One region of the Ensifer sp. YR511 genome, then DNA from elsewhere that is predicted to be linked to it. Evidence: predicted binding sites of a transcription regulator. Region 1 holds the regulator's gene; each other region holds the start of a gene.
The links. Region 1 encodes PhoB, which activates phosphate uptake and scavenging genes when phosphate is short. Its sites were predicted from a motif close to TGTCATNNANCTGTCAT; they were not measured.

Region 1 (6,000 bases):
ATCGTACTCGGTTCCTGTCTGAAAAATCGGTCCCTGGTGCGGCACGCTATCCACGTGCCCGCACGAAGGTCATTCTAACGCCTTAGTCGTCCCTGGGTCGCTACCTTCAGGCCGCGGCGTTGCCGCTTGCCTTGCGAACCGCCTCGGCGGCGCGTTCGATACGTGCGAGCCCCTCGCGCGCCTCTTCCGCCGTCACGGTCAGCGGCGGCAGCAGACGCAGCACATTTTCGCCCGCCGGCACGGCCAGGAGCTTTTCGGCGCGGATTTCCTTCAGCAGATCGGCCGAAGGGCCCTTCACCTTGATGCCCAGCATCAAACCGTCGCCGCGGATGTCCTCGATGACATCAGGGAAACGGTCCTTGAGCGACGCAAGGCCCTGGCGGAAGACCAGCGCGACATCGCGCACATGCGTCAGGAATCCGTCGGCCAGAACGACGTCGAGCACGGCGTTGCCGACGGCCATGGCCAGCGGGTTGCCGCCATATGTGGAGCCATGCGTGCCCGCCACCATACCAGATGCGGCTTCCTCAGTCGCGAGGCAGGCGCCGAACGGGAAGCCACCGCCGATACCCTTGGCGACCGCCATGATATCCGGACGGATATCCGCCCATTCATGGGCAAACAGCTTGCCGGTACGGCCGACGCCGGTCTGGACCTCGTCGAGGATCAAGAGCAGGCCGAACTCGTCGCAAAGCGCGCGCAGTTCCTGCATGAATTCCTTGGTCGCCGGACGGATGCCGCCCTCGCCCTGGATCGGCTCGATCAGGATCGCTGCGGTTTCCTCGGTGATCGCATTCTTGACCGCGGCGATGTCGCCGAACGGAACCTGGTAGAAGCCCGGCGCCTTCGGCCCGAAACCTTCGATGTATTTCTGCTGACCACCGGCGGCGATCGTCGCGATCGTGCGGCCGTGGAAGGCGCCTTCGAAGGTGATGACGTGGAACTTCTCCGGGTGGCCCTTGGAGAAGTGGTAACGCCGTGCCGTCTTGATGGCGCATTCCAGCGCTTCCGCGCCCGAATTGGTGAAGAAGACCTTGTCGGCAAAGGTCACTGCCGTCAGCCGGCGGCCGAGGCTTTCCTGGCCCGCAATTTCATAAAGGTTGGACAGGTGCCAGACCTTGTCGGCCTGCGCCTTCAGCGCCTCGACCAGGTGCGGGTGCGCGTGGCCGAGCGAGTTCACGGCAACGCCGGCACCGAAATCGAGATAACGCGTGCCGTCTTCAGCGATCAGCCAGGCGCCCTCTCCTCGCTCGAAACGCAACGGCGCGCGCATGTAGGTATCGTAAAGCGGCGTGGTTGCAGTCATGCGAGGCTCTCCTTCACTCCAGATCGACATCGATCCCGCGCCTCACGCGGGCCGATAAAAATCAAAAATGCCGCCTTTCGGCGGCGCAGGCACTATTCCCATTTCGCGCTGCAATGTCAACAAAACCAAGCCTTGCAGCGCAACATGAAGGGTCGATTCCTGGCAGCAGAAAAATCGTCCGGGAGGGCTTGCAAAAATGCAACGCTGGCCGAGCAAGTTGGGGAAAACTACGAAATCGATTCGGCCTGATTCCCGGGACTCTTGCCACAGAGTCCAGCGGTCAGTACGTTAACATTCAATTACTAGACGCATGCGGCGGACCTAGTCACCAAAAGAGTTATCGCGTTTGCAACCCCGGGGTTTAGCCGGGGTGCGGTGAGGGATTCTGCCATCCCCAACGCTGAGAACGGAGAGTGCAGAAATGAACTGGACTGACGAGCGGGTGGAGAAACTGAAGAAGCTTTGGTCCGAGGGCCTGAGCGCAAGCCAGATCGCGGCGCAGCTCGGCGGCGTCAGCCGTAACGCTGTCATCGGCAAGGTTCACCGCCTGAGCCTGCCAGGTCGCGCCAAGGCCGGCGGCAGCACCACGACAGCAGCCCGTCCGAAGCGCCCGACTTCGGCACCGCGCGCACCGAACTACGCTTCGCGCGTTTCGACCCGCCCGGTTGCACGCGCGGCCGGCGCTGTCGTTCTCAAGGAAGAAATCGAAGTCGATCTCGTTGCCGAGCAGGATTTCAGCACCCGCACCGACGTTGTCGTGCCGATGTCGCGCCGCCTCGAGCTGACCCAGCTCACCGAGCGCACCTGCAAGTGGCCGATCGGCGACCCGCTGAAGGAAGAGTTTCACTTCTGCGGCAACGATTCCCCGGAAGCCTCGCCTTACTGCACCTTCCATGCGCGGCTGGCCTACCAGCCGTCGGGGGAGCGCCGCAGGGCCCGCTGAGAAGCTGGACGGCATCAATAAAAAAGGGGCCGATCGGCCCCTTTTTTTCTTGGCGACTTTCAGACCGCTCAGCTTTCGAGCGAATAGCCGGCGCCGCGAACGGTGCGGATGACGTCGGGCATGTTCGAGAAGTTCAGAGCCTTGCGCAGACGACCGACATGCACGTCGACGGTGCGCTCGTCGACATAGATGTCATGCCCCCAGACGCCATCCAGAAGCTGCGAGCGAGAGAAGACGCGGCCCGGCGAGGACATGAGGAACTCCAGAAGACGGAACTCGGTGGGGCCGAGGCGCACTTCGCGGCTGCGGCGATGAACGCGGTGGGTCTCGCGGTCGAGTTCGATGTCGCCGCAGCGAAGCAGCGTCGACAGCACCTCGGGCTTTGCCCGGCGCAGCATCGCCTTGACGCGCGCCATCAGCTCCGGCGTCGAGAAGGGCTTGACCACGTAGTCGTCGGCACCCGTCGCCAGACCCCGGACGCGCTCGCTTTCCTCGCCGCGCGCCGTCAGCATGATGATCGGCAGACGTTCGGTCTCCGGACGCTGGCGCAGCCGACGGCAAAGTTCAATGCCGGAAACACCGGGCAGCATCCAGTCGAGGATAAGCAGGTCGGGCAGCCGCTCCTGAAGCCGGATCTCCGCCTCGTCGCCCCGCAGGATCGTATCGACGTCGAAGCCCTCGGCTTCCAGATTGTAACGCAGCAGAACGCTCAGCGCCTCTTCGTCTTCGACTACGGCGATTTTTGGCAACATCAGGTAACGTCTCCTTACCGCGGGCGGCCTTTGGGCTCATCGGCCCGGCCGGCGCTCAGACACTCTAAATCTGGAGCACATCCGCCGTTTTCAAAGGCGGGGCGAAAACCGCATGCTTCAGATACAGGAATTCGGGGCCGCGACCGAAGCCGCGACCGGATCAGATTTCAAAGGGCATGCATGCTTACGGCGCGCTTGGCGCTCAGTCGTTGACCGAGCCCAGCGTCGACGTAGTGTCATCCTTCGGACGCTCACCTTCCGGCTGAGCACCCGTCGCCATGTAATAGATCGTCTCAGCGATATTGGTCGCGTGGTCGCCGATGCGCTCGATGTTCTTGGCGCAGAACAGAAGATGCGTGCAGGGCGTGATGTTGCGCGGATCTTCCATCATGTAGGTCAAGAGCTCGCGGAACAGCGAGGTGTAGATCGCGTCGATCTCCTCGTCACGCTCGCGGATGCTGTTGGCCTTTTCCGGCGAGCGCGAGGCGTAGACGTCGAGCACTTCCTTGAGCTGGACGAGAGCGAGCTCTGCCAGATGCTCGAGGCCACGGGCGAGCTTGCGCGGAATGCCGGAGCCGGCGACCGCGATCACGCGCTTGGCGGTGTTCTTGCCAAGGTCGCCGACGCGTTCCAGATCGGAGGCGATGCGGATCGACCCCATGATCTCACGCAGGTCGGCGGCGACCGGCTGACGCTTGGCGATCGTGACGATCGCCTTCTCACCGATCTGGCGCTCGGCGTCGTCGAGGACGGTGTCGTCCGAGATCACCTTCTGTGCGAGAGCCAGGTCGGAGTTGACCAGCGCGCGAACGGACTCGGCGACCATCTGTTCGGCGAGGCCGCCCATCTCCGAGATGCGGCGCGTCAGGTACTTCAGTTCTTCGTCATAGGCGGACATGATATGCATGGACATGATCGTCGATCCTTACGGGCGCTTTGCAGTTACTGTTGCAGCCTTATGCGGCCTCAGCCGAAGCGGCCCATGATGTAATCCTGGGTGCGCTGGTCATCCGGATTGGTGAACATCTTGTCGGTGTCGTTCTCCTCGACGAGATTGCCGAGGTGGAACATGGCGGTGCGCTGCGAAACGCGGGCGGCCTGCTGCATCGAGTGGGTCACGATGACGATCGTGAAGTTCGTGCGCAGCTCGTGGATGAGCTCTTCGACCTTGGCGGTCGCGATCGGATCGAGAGCCGAGCACGGCTCGTCCATGAGGATGACTTCCGGGCTGACGGCGACGGCACGCGCGATGCAGAGACGCTGCTGCTGACCACCGGAAAGGCCGGTGCCGGGCTCCTGCAGACGATCCTTTACCTCGTTCCACAGACCGGCCTTCTGCAGGCTGGTCTCGACCACCTCGTCAAAGTCGGCCTTGGTGCGGGCAAGTCCGTGAATCCGCGGGCCGTAGGCGACGTTGTCGTAGATCGACTTCGGGAACGGGTTCGGCTTCTGGAAGACCATGCCGACGCGGGCGCGCAGTTCGACGACGTCGATCGTCGGGTCGTAGATGTCGTCCTCGTCGAGCGTGATCTTGCCGGTGACGCGGCAGTTCTCGATCGTGTCGTTCATGCGGTTCAGCGTGCGCAGGAAGGTCGACTTGCCGCAACCCGAAGGACCGATCAGCGCCGTGACCGTGTTCTCGCGGATGTTGAGGTTGACGTCGAAAAGCGCACGCTTCTCGCCGTAATAGACCGACACATCCTTGCCGATCATCTTGTAGGGCACGGTGTTCATTTTCTGATCCAGAGCCTTCTCGACTGCTGCTTCTGACATGATGTTCATAGTAATTACCTCACTACCAGCGGCGCTCAAAGCGACGTCGCAACAGAATGGCTCCAAGGTTCATGACGACCAGGAAGATGAGAAGAATGATGATTGCGCCGGAGGTGCGCTCGACGAAGGCGCGCTCCGCCTCATTGGCCCACATGTAGATCTGCACCGGCAGTGCCGTCGACGGTTCCATCGGCGAACCGGGAAAATCGACGACGAAGGCGACCATGCCGATCAGGAGCAGCGGCGCGGTTTCACCAAGCGCGTGGGCAAGACCGATGATGGTGCCGGTCAGGATGCCCGGCATCGCCAGCGGCAGCACGTGGTGGAAGATGGTCTGCATCTTCGACGCACCGAGACCGAGGGCCGCCGAGCGGATCGACGGCGGGACCGCCTTCAACGCCGCACGGGTGGCGATGATGATCGTCGGCAGGGTCATCAACGTCAGCACGAAGCCGCCGACGACGGCTGCCGAGCGCGGCATGCCGGCGAAGTTGATGAAGACGGCGAGACCCAGGAGGCCGTAGACGATCGACGGAACGGCCGCGAGGTTGTTGATGTTGACCTCGATCAGGTCGGTCAGCCGGTTCTTCGGCGCAAACTCCTCGAGGTAGATCGAGGCGGCGACGCCGATCGGAAGCGACAGCACCAGCACGATCAGCATCATGTAGAGCGAGCCGAGGGCAGCGACGCCGACGCCTGCCGCTTCGGGACGACTGGAGGCGCCGAAGGTGAAGATGCCGGTGTTGAAGCTCTTCTTCAGGATGCCGGCGCTCGCCAGCTCGTTCATCCAGGTCACCTGCTGGTCCTTGACCTTGCGCTTGCCCTCATCGACCGAGAGATCGATCTGGCCCTTGAAGGCGGAGTCGATGTTGGCCTCGGCCAGCAGCGTGACAGGAACCGTCTTGCCGATGATCGACGGGTCGGCGGCGACCATGTCGCGCAATAGCGTGCGGGAGCTCGCGGAAACCATGTCGGTCGCCTGCTTGACCTGCGGCCGCTTGGTGGCGTCGATGCCGAGCTGCTTGACGAGCGCGTCGCGCACCAACAGCGGATAGTTGGCGGTCATCAGCACCTTGCCGTCGGTCGCGCGTTCGCCTTTGGGGTCGATGACCTTTTCGGTGAATTCGATCGGCAGCGTAATCGTCGTCTGCTGGAATGCGGTGTAGCCGTTGGAAAAGACGGTCCACAGCAGCAATGCCAGGAAGAAGAGACCGGTGCTGATCGCG
Region 2 (6,000 bases), on a different contig from region 1:
CAGCCGGAAAGAAGGGTGGCAAGCGGCAAGAGAGCCAGGAGAAGCCGGCGCATGATTTTCCTGTCTAGAGACGATCGATGATCCTGCCTCACACGATGGCTTCCTGTCGGTGATTTCCCCAGTGAGGCGTGAACCCCATTTTCACCATATCATCGTAAAAATTGAGTTAGCTCAAGCGGGAATTGCGGACGGCAGAAAAGCGCAAAAGCGCCGAAAACCAGGCGGTTTCGGCGCTTGCCGGAATGGCTGCCCTCAGGCGGGATGCAAAACCTTTGTGTAAACCGCCTGCCGCTCAGGCGGCGATCGCCACGGAAGGGCGGTGATAGACGGCGAGCCAGGCATAGCCGCGGCCGATCGTGCGCCGCTCGAGATCGGCGCCATTTTCGCGGGCTTTTTCGCGTAACACGTCGAACAGCCGCTCGCGCGGCGTCACGTGGAAGCGATTGAGCCAGCCGTGCAGCGCCCGGCGGAAGCTCGTCGGCAGGCGTTCCTGCTGGCCGAAATCGGCAATGTGCAGCGAACCGCCCGGATTAAGCGCTGCGATCGCCGCGTCGATCGCCTTCTGCCAGTCGGGGATCATCGACAGCGAGTAGGAGATGACGATGTGATCGAAACCCCTTTCGCCGAAGATCGCCGGGTCGAAGTCCGTTGCGTCGGCGACATGCAGCGTGGCGCGCCTGTTGCCGCCACGGTTGAGCTTCGCGCCGGCCGAGGTCAGCATTTCCTGGGATATGTCGAGCCCGAACAGGCGGGCCGACGGGAAACAGCGGCCGATCAGCGCCAGATTGCGGCCGGTGCCGCAGCCGACCTCAAGCACCGAGGCACCGGAGGCCGGGTTCATGTCGCGGATCAGCGTGTCGCGGCCGAAGAGGTAGTACTTCCGCGTGAGATCGTAGAAGTGCCGCTGATAGCGGTACATATGGTCCATGCGCCGCGCGTGGGAGATCCCGGCCTGTTGCACGTCTCAGCCCTTCCTGCGGTAGATGTGGAAGCCGCCATAGATGGCGGAGCGGTCTTCGGCGCCGAGCCGTAGCGAGGTTTCGGCATCGTAGTGCCACTGGTCGAGCAGGGCCGGGGAGACACGGCCGGGCAGGATGCTGTCTTCCGCCGCGGTGCGGAAGATCACCACTGCGCCCTCATCCGCCGTGCGGGTGATCTCGGTCCAGAGGTCGTTCAGCTGCTGGTCGGTCATCCAGTCCTGCGCGTCGAGCAGGATATAGCGGTCGACCGAGCCGGCGGATTTGCCGGCGAGAAGCTCGGTGAAGCTTGCGTGATGCACCTCGACGCGCTCGGCATTGTTGCGGATCGCCTCATAGGCGCCGGCGTCGAGATAGGGCGGCAGGTCGCCTTCATGCGGCAGCGGGTAGCGGCGGCCGAAGGCCTGCCAGGCGAAGTAGTTTTCGCGCAGCGGGAAGTGACAGGTGAGCTTCTCCAGGCGATGGCGCAGAACGGCGGCGAGCGACTTTTCGGCACTCAGGCTTGCGAGCTCGTCGAACTGCTGCGGCGGAATGCCGAGGCCGAAGAGCGAGCTCTTGCGCCCGGTGATCCAGCGGATGACGGGACGATCGAAGAGCGGTGCCAGGCGCTCGTCGAAGAACTGTCGCTGTTCACGCATGGAGCGCGCCTGGACGAAGTCCTCCGGATTGACCCCGTGCAGGCGGGCAAGCAGGTGGCTGGCTGCAATGAAGCGGCCGAGCAGACCGGTGCGGTAGATATTGCGGCCAAAGACGCCGATACGCCGGCGACCGGTCATGTCGCGGCCGGTCCAGTAGCTGCGCGTCGCTGTATCAAGCTTCGGCGCGAGGAAAAGATCGAAAGCCTGGACGTTGGTCGTCGTGCCCTGGATCGCCAGGAAGCGCGTGACATCCTTGTGGCTCGGCAGATGGCGGAAGGCTGCGAGCTTCAGGCGGTTGAGCGCGATATGGTGCGGGTTGAGGTCGACGACGTCTATTTTCCGTGGGCCGGCCGACAGATAGGTCAGCATGTTGCAGCCGCCGGAGCCGATGGTGACGATCCGGCTTTCCGGGGTCAGTTGCATCGCCTCCATGTCGACGATCGGATCTTCCCAGATCTGCGGATAGACGAGGCCCGAAAAGAGCAGGCCGAACAGACGTTCCGAGAAGCCTGCGAGGGAGAGGGTCTTGTGCTGGAGCAGGGCGTTTTTCAGCTTCGGATTTTTTCTGCCAAAGCCAACGTCGGAAGCGATTTCATTCATCTCAGACGGTCATCCAGTTGAAACTTAGGCGCTTCTAAAGTGACTCGGCTACACTTTGATGACGGGCTTTCTCACAGGGCCGGGGCGGTCTCCGGAATGCAAATCTACAATTTTTCACCCATAAGAATTCATTAAACCCTGACGTGCTAGCACCGCCTTACATACGGGGGGGCGTCGACATGATGTTAGGTACGTTTCTGCCGAAGCCCGAGCAGCGATTTGCGGCTGCCGGCGCGGCATTGGGGGCTCTGGTTTCTGTGGCGTGGCTTGCCAGCGGAACCGGTCTTCCCGACCAGATGGCGCCGCATTGGGACGTCCCTGCCGTTATGGCGGCCGGCGCCATGCCTTTCATCCTCGGCGGCTCCTTCTATCGCTGGCGCTACTCGCGCCGGCTCGAGCTGGAGCTGCGTGCCGCGCGGCGCGCCGAGCGTCGCCTGCGCAACGAAGTCCATCGCGACAAGCTGACTGGGCTTGCAAACCGCGCTGCGCTCGAGGCCGATATCAGCCAGGCACTCAGCGCAGAAGGTGCCGCGTTTGCGCGCAACGCCTTGCTTCTTCTCGATCTCGATCGCTTCAAGGTGATCAACGACACGCTGGGACATGACGCCGGCGACCGGTTGCTGGCTCTGTTCGGCGCCCGGCTCAGGCGTGCCTTTGCCGGCGAGGCGACGGTCTACCGCCTCGGCGGTGACGAGTTCGTGCTTGCGGCCGCGTGCGCGCCGTCTCAGGCCGATGCGGAAATGCTCGCAACGCGGGTGGAAAAGCTGTTCGAAGCGCCGTTCGATCTCGGGGAAACGCGCATCGCTTCAGGCTGCAGCATCGGCATCGCCTTCATCGAGCGGTCGGACAAATCGACATCCGACGTGTTGAAAAGGGCGGACCTGGCGCTTTACGAAGCCAAGGCGATCAGCGGCAACAGTCATGCCTTCCACTCGGAAACCCTGAGCCATGCCGTGCGGCAGCGGGCGGAAGCCGAGCGCGATCTTACGCGCGGTTTCGAGGCAGAGGAGTTCTTCCTCGCATTCCTGCCGATCCTCGGCATCGAAAACGGCTCCATCGGTGGGTTCCAGGCGCTGCTGCGCTGGCGGCATCCGCATCTCGGCGTCATCGGCGCGGAAACGTTCGAGCCGCCGGAGCAGAGCGCGACTACGCTGGCGCTTGCCGCCTGGGCGCTTCAGTCCGCCTGCAGGCAGGCGGCCGGCTGGTCTTTCCCGAAAGGGCTGACGATTGCGCCCTTCGTCTCGCAACTGCGCGACCGCGATTTCGTCACGCAGGTGGAGCGGTGCCTTTCGGATGCTGGCCTTTCGCCGGAACGCCTGACGATCGAGGTCGCCGAGGGCGTCTCGACGGACGATCTCGTCATCGTCACCGAAAACTTGCGGGGGCTGCGCGCGCTCGGCGTTCGCGTCGCGCTTGGCGGCGGCTCCGCCTCGTCGCTGCCCCTGAACCAGATCTCCGACGTGCAGCCCGACCAGGTGACCGTCGATCTCGCCGCCGTGCGGGCCGCACATGGCAGCGAACGCAGCGTGGCGTTGCTCGCCTGCCTGATCAAGACCGGACAGGTGCTGCGGCTTTCGATCGCCGTCAGCGGTGTCGAGAAGGAGAGCGAGGCGGATTGCGCGCGGGCCTGTGGCGCTGCCGAGATCCGCGGTCCCTGGGTTTCGCCTGTTATGGCCGACGTGTCGGTGCTCGTCGGCGACGGCGAAGCGGGAGAGGCGCGCCTCTCTGCGGGCGCGTGAGCGAGAGCTCGAAGCGCTGCACTTTTTTCGACTGCTTGTGCGTTTTTCCAATATGAAAAGTTGAGGCGGCCGGGGCTTTCCCTTGCAGCAAAATGCTGGTTCTCTTTGCGCATCAGGCCGGAGGATCGCATGGGACGTTTGTTGAAGATTTCGGGTGCCGTGCTGGCGCTGATCGTCGTCGGTCTGTTCGGTTGGCTTGCGCTGGCGCCGCCGCAACTGCTGAAGGTCGGCGACGGCTATGCGGCAAAAATCGTCTGTTCCAACGTCTTCATCGCCGGGCGCGATGCCCAGGCTGTGCTCGCCGACGACGTGCAGGCCCCCGGCCATCCGTTGCTCAAGCTGGTGCGCGTCGATGTCGACAAAGAGAAACAGGTGGTGACGGCACGCATCCTTGGTTTTGCCGCCCCCGGTTATGCGGCCTATCGTCCGGGTGCCGGCTGCGCCAGCCTGCCGGACGGCGATGCCGCGGCTCTGGCACCGATCGAAACGAAAACCGCCGCTTCAGCGCCCGTGCCGGGTGTGGCCTGGCCCGAAGGCGAGGGGGCTGTGATCGAGCCGACCTTGCAGAAGCTCGTCGAAGACGCTGACCTCGCCGGGCCGGGCATGCGGGCGATCGCCGTGATCCACGACGGCCAACTGGTGGCGGAAACCTATGGCCAGGGTTTCGACCGTTCGACGCCGTTGCTCGGCTGGTCGATGACCAAGTCGGTGACGGCGGCGCTGATTGGCCTCAGGATTGCAGAAGGGCGCATGGACGTGTCGCAGGGCGACCTGCTGCCGGAATGGGCCGGGGACGAGCGGGCGGGCATCACGCTTGCCGACCTGATGGGGATGCAGAGCGGACTTGCCTTCAACGAGAATTATGGCGCCGTCACCGACGTGACGCGCATGCTCTATCTGGAAAGGGACATGGCGGGTTTTGCCGCGACGCGGACGTTGGGTGCAAAGCCCGGCACGAACTTCAGCTATTCCAGCGGCACCAGCACGCTGTTGTCGCGGATCTGGATGCGCACCTTCGACGATCCGGCGGCAGCGCTTGCCTTTCCCTATGACGCTTTGTTTGCGCCGCTCGGCATGACGAGCGCCGTCCTGGAGACGGACGAGAGCGGCACCTTCGTCGGTTCCTCCTACATGTATGCGACGACGCAGGACTGGGCGCGGTTCGCGCAGCTCCTGCTGCAGGATGGTGTCTGGAAGGGGAGGGCGATGCTACCGAAGGACTATGTCGCCTTCATGCGCACGCCGACCAAGGCATCGGGCGGCAAATACGGCCAGGGCCAGGTATGGCTGGAGGAAAACGGCGTGCGGGCGGGAACGGGCAGTTTCCCGGCGGATGCCTTCTGGATGCTCGGGCATGACGGCCAGGTGATCATGCTGGTGCCTTCGTTGAAGCTGGCGGTCGTGCGGCTGGGGCTTACGCCTTCGCGGCTCGGCTATGACGTGCAGAAGCTCAACGCCAAAGTAATAGAGGCGCTCGATTGAGCGCCTCGTAAGGGGATTCCTGAACCATCGAGAAGCAGCTTCGCTTCGGGCCAGCCGGGGTGGCCGGCTTACTTCATGCCGAGCTCTTCGAGCAGGCCCTTGCGCTTGGCGTGATAGTAATAGCCGCTGGCATAGAGCTTGACTGCGCTGTCATGCTGGTTGTCGGCCACCATCCAGGCGCCATGCAGATACTTGGTCGCGTATTTGAGGTTGGTTTCCGCGTCGAACAGACCTTCCGCCGGACCGTCATAGCCGAGACCCTTGGCGGTGTTGTAGCGGATCTGCATCAGGCCGTAATTGCCCTTGCTGTAGGCGCGCGGATTGTAGTTGCTCTCGCGCTTGACGACGCGGTGCACCAGTTCCACCGGAATGCCGTTGAGATCGGCATAGTACTTGATCATCTTGTCGAGTTCGGGACGCGAGCTCGTCGGCGTCTTGGTGAACTTCATCGAATCCGGGATGACGTTGGCGACTGCGGCCACCGTCGAGCCGATGACGCCGGTCTTCGGGCGCTCGGTCGGAACGATCATGCGGTTGGCGACCAGCGTTTCGAGGCCGACCGGT
Region 3 (6,000 bases), on a different contig from region 1:
TACCCACGGCCGGCATCTCGGCATGGTGCGCTCGGGGCGTTCGCGCACGATGCAGCCGGTGCTGCAGCCGGGCAACTCGGTGGAGGTCACCTGGCGCGCCCGGCTCGACGAGCACATGGGCGAATTCCGGATCGAACCGGTGGAGCTGCGGGCCGCCCGGCTGATGGAAACGGCAACCTCGGTCTATGGTATCCAGGCGCTCGGCGCTCTTCTTAGGCTGCTTCCCGAGCGCGACCCGCATCCGCATCTCTACGAGGCGCTGACCGTCATCGTCGACCATCTCGCCGATCCCGCCGACGCCGGAGAATTGTTCGTGCGCTTCGAACTCGCAGTCCTCAACGACCTCGGCTTCGGGCTCGATCTCACCGAATGCGTTGCAACCGGCGCTCGTACCGAACTCGTCTATGTCTCGCCGAAATCGGGCAGGGCGGTCTGCCGGGAGGCCGGAGAGCGTTATGCCGACCGCATGTTGGCGTTGCCGGACTTCCTTTCGGCCGAAGCGCGAAGGGCTGCGGATCACGACAGCCTCGCCGCCGCCTTCCGCCTGACCGCCTTCTTCCTCCACCGCCATGTCTATGAGCCGCGCGGTCTCGACGTTTCTTCCGCCCGCGACGGTTTCGTCCATGCGGCGCTGAAGGCGCTGAAAGCGCAATCCTCAGCCGCCTGATTCCCAGGAGTTATCGATGTACCAAGAGCTTTATCCCGGCATGTCCGTATCCGGCGTCGGCGTGCTGTCGCTCGACCGCGTCGCCCGCGATGGCGGTCTCAAGGCAATGCAGGATCTTTTGAGCGGCGAGCTGCCGGCGCCGCCGATGTCGAAGACGCTGAAGTTCGGGTTGAGCGAAGTCGAGGAGGGTCGGGTGGTCTTCAAGGGGCTGCCGACCGAGGAACACCTCAATCCGCTTGGCACAGTGCATGGCGGATGGACGGCAACGATCATGGATTCGGCCCTCGGCTGCGCTGTCTTCACCACCGTCAAACCTGGGGAGGCCTATACGACGGTCGAGTTCAAGGTGAACCTCGTGCGGCCGCTACTGCCCGATATGGGCGAGGTCTTCTGCGAGGGGCGCATCGTGCATCGTGGCCGCACCATCGCGACCTCCGAAGCCTGGCTGCGCGACCGTAACGGCAAGTTGCTCGCCCACGGCACCGAAACCTGCGCCATCTTCCCGATCGACAATCTCAGGCGTTAAAGCAATTCCAGGAAAAGTGCGAAGCGGTCTTCCGCTCGGAATTGCGTCACTTCAAGCTGAGCAATTCCAGGAAAAGTGCGAAGCGGTTTTCTGCTCGGAATTGCGTCGCTCAAGCAATGTCGGAAGCAAGAAACGCCGCGCAGAATGGCGCGGCGTTCCTCTTTGTAATCGCAGTCCTGATCAGCCGATGCGGCCGCCGCCCTGCTTCGTTACGGCGACGACAGCCGGGCGTACCGGCATGTCGTCCTGGAAGTCCGGCCAGCGGGTGGCCGGCGTCTCGTAAGTTGCAAGGCCGGCGTCGCCCGGGTGCTGGACGGCGAGGAAGAATGTGTCCGAGGTCGGGTTGAAGCAGGGGCCGCACATTTCGGCGCCGACCGGCACGCGGAAGAAGAGCTTCGACGTGCCGCGGGCGGCGCCGTCCGTGTCGATCGCCCAGATACCGTCGGTGCGGCCGGTGTCCTTCTCGTTGTTGCCGTCAGTCGATACCCAGAGGCGGCCATCGGTGTCGATGGCGCAATTGTCGGGCATGCCGAACCAGCCGTTCTTGGTGGTGGCGGTCGAAAACGAAGCGCCGACCTCGGCAACGCTCGGATCGCCGCACTTCAAAAGAACGTCCCAGCGGCTCTTCAGCGACGCGAAGTCGCCGTCGGTCTCGGTGATCTCGACGATGTGGCCGAAGGCGTTCTTGGCGCGCGGGTTGGCCGCGTCGACTTCTTCGGCCTTGCGCTTGGTGTTGTTGGTCAGCATCACGTAGACTTTGCCCGTCTGCGGGTTCGGCTGAACGTCTTCCGGACGGTCCATCTTGGTGGCACCGAGCGCGTCGGAGGCAAGACGGGTGTTGATCAACACGTCCGCCTGCGAGGCAAAGCCGTTGGCTTCGGTCAGCGGGCCTTCGCCGTGCGTCAGCGGCATCCAGGTGACGGAGCCGTCTTCGTCGAACTTGGCGACATAGAGCGTGCCCTCGTCGAAGAGGTCCATGTTGGCGGCACGATCGTCAGGGTTGAACGTGCCCTTGGTCACGAACTTGTAGACATAGTCGTAGCGCTCGTCGTCGCCGGAATAGAGCACGACGCGGCCGTCCTTGTTGATGATCGATTCGCAGCCTTCGTGCTTGAAACGGCCGAGGGCTGTGCGCTTCTTCGGCACCGACGTCGGATCAAGCGCGTCGACCTCGACGATCCAGCCGAAGCGATTGGCTTCGTTCGGCTCCTTGGAGACGTCGAAACGGTCGTAGAAGGACGCCCATTCATACTGGCCGCCCGGTGCGCCCAGCCGCTTCAGCTGCTTGTATTCCGGATGGTCCTCGGCAATCTCGCCGCCGAAATAGCCGTTGAAGTTTTCTTCGGCCATCATGTAGGTGCCCCAGGCGGTGACGCCGCCGGCACAGTTGTTGAGCGTGCCGAACACCTTTTTGCCGGTCGGGTCGGACGGCGTCTTCAGGCGGTCGTGACCGGCGACCGGGCCGGTGATCTGCATCTCGGTGTTGACGGTGATGCGACGGTTGTTCTTGCCGTCGAGAACCGGCTGCCACTTGCCGTCGACCTTGCGGATCTCGATGATCGTGCCGCCATGTGCGGCCATCTCGATGTCGACCAGCTCCTTGCTGTATTCGCCGAGAACGACCTTCTCTTCCTCGACTTCCTTGCCGTCCTTCGTCACCTTTTCCTTCACGACGCTGGCGAAGGCCGGGAACATCAGTTCGGCATTGGTGTATTCGTGGTTGACGACGAGCAGGCCGTGGTCGGCGCTGCCGTCGAGCGGGATGAAGCCAACATAGTCGTTGTTGTAGCCGAACAGCTTTTCCTGGGCAGCGGCCGTCTGGTTCTTCGGGTCGAACTCCGGGCTGTCGGCGAAGATCTTGTCGCCCCAGCGAAGCAGGACGTCGGCATCGTAACCTTCGGCCACATGGTGCTTTTCGTCGACGCCGGCTTCGATCTCGGTAAAGTCGAAGCGCGAACCCTCCTCGGCGCGTGCCTCTTCGGCGGTCAGGAGAGCGAGCGGGCTGACGGTGGTCGAGATCGCGGCAACTGCCAGCGAGCCGCCGATGAACGACCGGCGCGAGAAGCGGCGGTGGATGATGTCGCCCATCGTCGGATTGGCGGAACAGTTGTGGCCGACATCTTCCAGCTCTTCCCTGCGTTCCGTCAGCGTCTTGAATTCGGTCTCTTCCGTCTGGGCGAGATGCTTGTCCATGATCGGGTCTCCTGGTTGAACGATGGAAACCACCGCGCAAGGCAGCGGTGTTCATCCGCCTGTACCAGCTGCCCCATGACAGTTCTGCGACATTTCCGTGAAGAGATTACAGCGCTCGGCCGTCTATAGATTTGGCGCTTGCATAAAAGTCTGTATGGTTGCGCGCGCCGGCGATTGCGACTGCCAGGGGAAAGTATGTTCGAACTTATTGCTTTAGCTGCCTTTATTCTGGCCCTGTCCGCCTATCTCGGCAACCGCAGGACGACCGAGCGTCTTGGTACCGAACTGGCCGCCCTCAAGGCGGAGGTCGTGGCGCTGAAGGCCGCTCCGGGGGGAGGCGCCCCGGCTGAAACGGCGACCGAGGCGTTTGCGGCTGCGGATGAGTTGCCGGCCATGTCGGAGACGCCGGAGCTAGAGACGCTGGACGATGCCGCTGCCGCCTTGTCGGCCAGTGCGCGCGTGGGCGCCCGGATTTTCGGCGATGCGGAAGGAGCAGCGGCCAAAACCGAGGGCGAGGAGACGATCGCTGCCGGCACGGAAGCACCGCAGCCGGTCGCAACCGTACCCCGTCAGACCGAAAGCCTGGAAAGCCGCCTCGGCGCCCGTTGGGCCGTCTGGGTTGGCGGCATCGCGTTGGCGCTCGGCGGCGTCTTCATGGTCAAGTATTCAATCGATGCCGGGCTGTTGAGCCCGGCGGTTCGCTTGACGCTTGCTGCCTTGTTCGGCCTCCTGCTGATGGCGGCGGGCGAGGTCATCCGTCGGCGCGCGGTGCCCGTGATCGCCAACGAATTCCAGAACGCCATGATCCCCGGCATCCTGACGGCGGCCGGTGCCGTCACCCTCTTCGGGGTCGCCTATGCCGCCTATGGCATCTACGAATATATCGGCACGGGCACGGCCTTCGTTCTCCTGGCGGCGATTTCGCTCGCCACTGTTGGTCTGTCGCTGCTGCATGGGCAGGCGCTCGCTGGCCTCGGCCTGCTTGCCTCGCTGATCACGCCGGCGCTGGTTTCGAGCAACGAACCGCGCCCCTGGGTTCTTTTCGGCTTCCTCGCGATCGTTTGGCTCGCGACCCTGCTTGCATCGCGGCTGCGCCGATGGACCGTAGTGCCGACGCTTGCCAATGTTGGCATAGGGCTCTGGGGCCTTGTCTATGTCGCTGCGGCATCCCCCTTCGAAGCACGGCCGGTCGCTTTCATCCTACTTGTGATGATCGCCGGCATCGGACTTATCTGGCCTGCCGCCATCGAACGGGAGCCAGTGGCAGAAGCGCGCGAAGTGCGTGATGCGACTGAAGGGTCCGAAATGCTGGAGCCGACCGAAGCGACAACCCGACCCCGGGCCGTCGTCGGGCCATGGGAACGCCTGTTCGTTCCACCACACGCGGCAATCTCCATTTCGGCCGCGATCGTCGTCACCATGCTTGCGCTCCTCCTCATCAGCCCAGCAGTCTATGCGGTCCGCTTTCCGGTGGCGGAGTTTGCAGTTGTCGTTGCGGCGCTGGCGGCGTTGGGCGCCTGGCGGACAACGGCAGTCTATCCCGCCGTGCTTTCAGCGGTCGGCGCTGTTGCTGGCGTCTGGAGCCTGACGGCGCTGAGCGGCGTGCTCGCCTATCTCGATCCCTCGCTGGCCGACGCTCTTCCGGCAGTCGTCCTGCCCGGGCGCACCGCGATGATCACCGCAATGCTGCTTGCGGCGCTGTTCGTCGCACTCGGCGGTTTCGTGCTGTCGCGCCGGCTCGTCGCCCATCCGCAATATTCGACACTCTGGGCGGGCATCGCCGCGGTCGTTCCGATCGCGCTCGTCGCGATGTCGTTCCTGATGACCGGCAACTATGCCTTCGACCTGCCGCACGGCCTGTTCTCACTCGTCGCCGCGGCGGCGCTGCTGGCGCTTGCGGACTGGCTCTACCGCCGCGAAAGCGAGGCGGTGGCGCGCGATACGGCGGCCGGCTTGCTGGTGGCCGGCTCCTTCACCTTTCTCGTGCTTGCCCTCCACGCCTGGACGGACGGGCTGGTCACGACGCTTGCGATCGCCGTGCTTGGAACGGCCTATGCGCTCGCCACGCGGATCCGCACCTGGCCGATTCTGCCGTGGATGACTGGTGCAGCGGCCGTCGTCGTACTCGGGCGCATCGCCTGGGAGCCGACGATCGTCGGTGCCGGCAATCTCGGCACCACGCCCGTCTTCAATGCGCTGCTGCCGGGCTACGGCATCCCCGCCGTGCTGCTTGCGGGCTCCGCCTATTTCCTGAGATCCTGGCCAGGCACGCGGGTGCGCAACTTGCTGCAGGCGCTTGCCAGCCTTTTCGTGCTGTTGACGCTCGCGATCCTGGTGCGCCATGCGATGAACGGCGGCGTGCTCGACAGCGCGGTGCCGACCCTCGGCGAGCAGTCGATCTACACGCTGCTGGCAATCGGCGCCTCGGCGATCTTCATGAGCCTCGACATGAAATCACCGAGCCCGGTCTTCCGCTACGGCGGCATGGGCCTCGGCGTGCTCTCGATGCTGTCGGTGCTTTCGGCGCATCTCCTCGGCCTCAACCCCTATTTCAGCGGCGAACTGCTGGGGCGTATCCCGTTCTTCGACCTGCTGTTGATCGGTTATCTGTTAC

Region 2: a site for PhoB is predicted at 2,263-2,279, ahead of BLU15_RS03725 (BtaA family protein). Genes of this name have one in related genera too.
Region 3: a site for PhoB is predicted at 3,462-3,478, ahead of BLU15_RS05830 (PhoX family protein). Genes of this name have one in related genera too.

What each region holds. Positions count from the first base shown of each region.
Region 1 covers NZ_FNGR01000003.1:390,551-396,550, forward strand. The annotation lists gene argF (ornithine carbamoyltransferase) at 1-2, opposite strand, end outside; gene BLU15_RS08990 (aspartate aminotransferase family protein) at 107-1,306, opposite strand; gene BLU15_RS08995 (GcrA family cell cycle regulator) at 1,728-2,249, shown strand; gene phoB (phosphate regulon transcriptional regulator PhoB) at 2,318-3,001, opposite strand; gene phoU (phosphate signaling complex protein PhoU) at 3,204-3,917, opposite strand; gene pstB (phosphate ABC transporter ATP-binding protein PstB) at 3,968-4,783, opposite strand; gene pstA (phosphate ABC transporter permease PstA) at 4,797-6,000, opposite strand, start outside.
Region 2 covers NZ_FNGR01000001.1:739,302-745,301, reverse strand. The annotation lists gene BLU15_RS03735 (glycoside hydrolase family 25 protein) at 1-53, opposite strand, end outside; gene BLU15_RS03730 (class I SAM-dependent methyltransferase) at 293-928, opposite strand; gene BLU15_RS03725 (BtaA family protein) at 965-2,215, opposite strand; gene BLU15_RS03720 (EAL domain-containing protein) at 2,395-3,954, shown strand; gene BLU15_RS03715 (serine hydrolase domain-containing protein) at 4,084-5,436, shown strand; gene BLU15_RS03710 (lytic transglycosylase domain-containing protein) at 5,505-6,000, opposite strand, start outside.
Region 3 covers NZ_FNGR01000002.1:273,640-279,639, reverse strand. The annotation lists gene recO (DNA repair protein RecO) at 1-667, shown strand, start outside; gene BLU15_RS05835 (PaaI family thioesterase) at 684-1,193, shown strand; gene BLU15_RS05830 (PhoX family protein) at 1,374-3,386, opposite strand; gene BLU15_RS05825 (DUF2339 domain-containing protein) at 3,582-6,000, shown strand, end outside.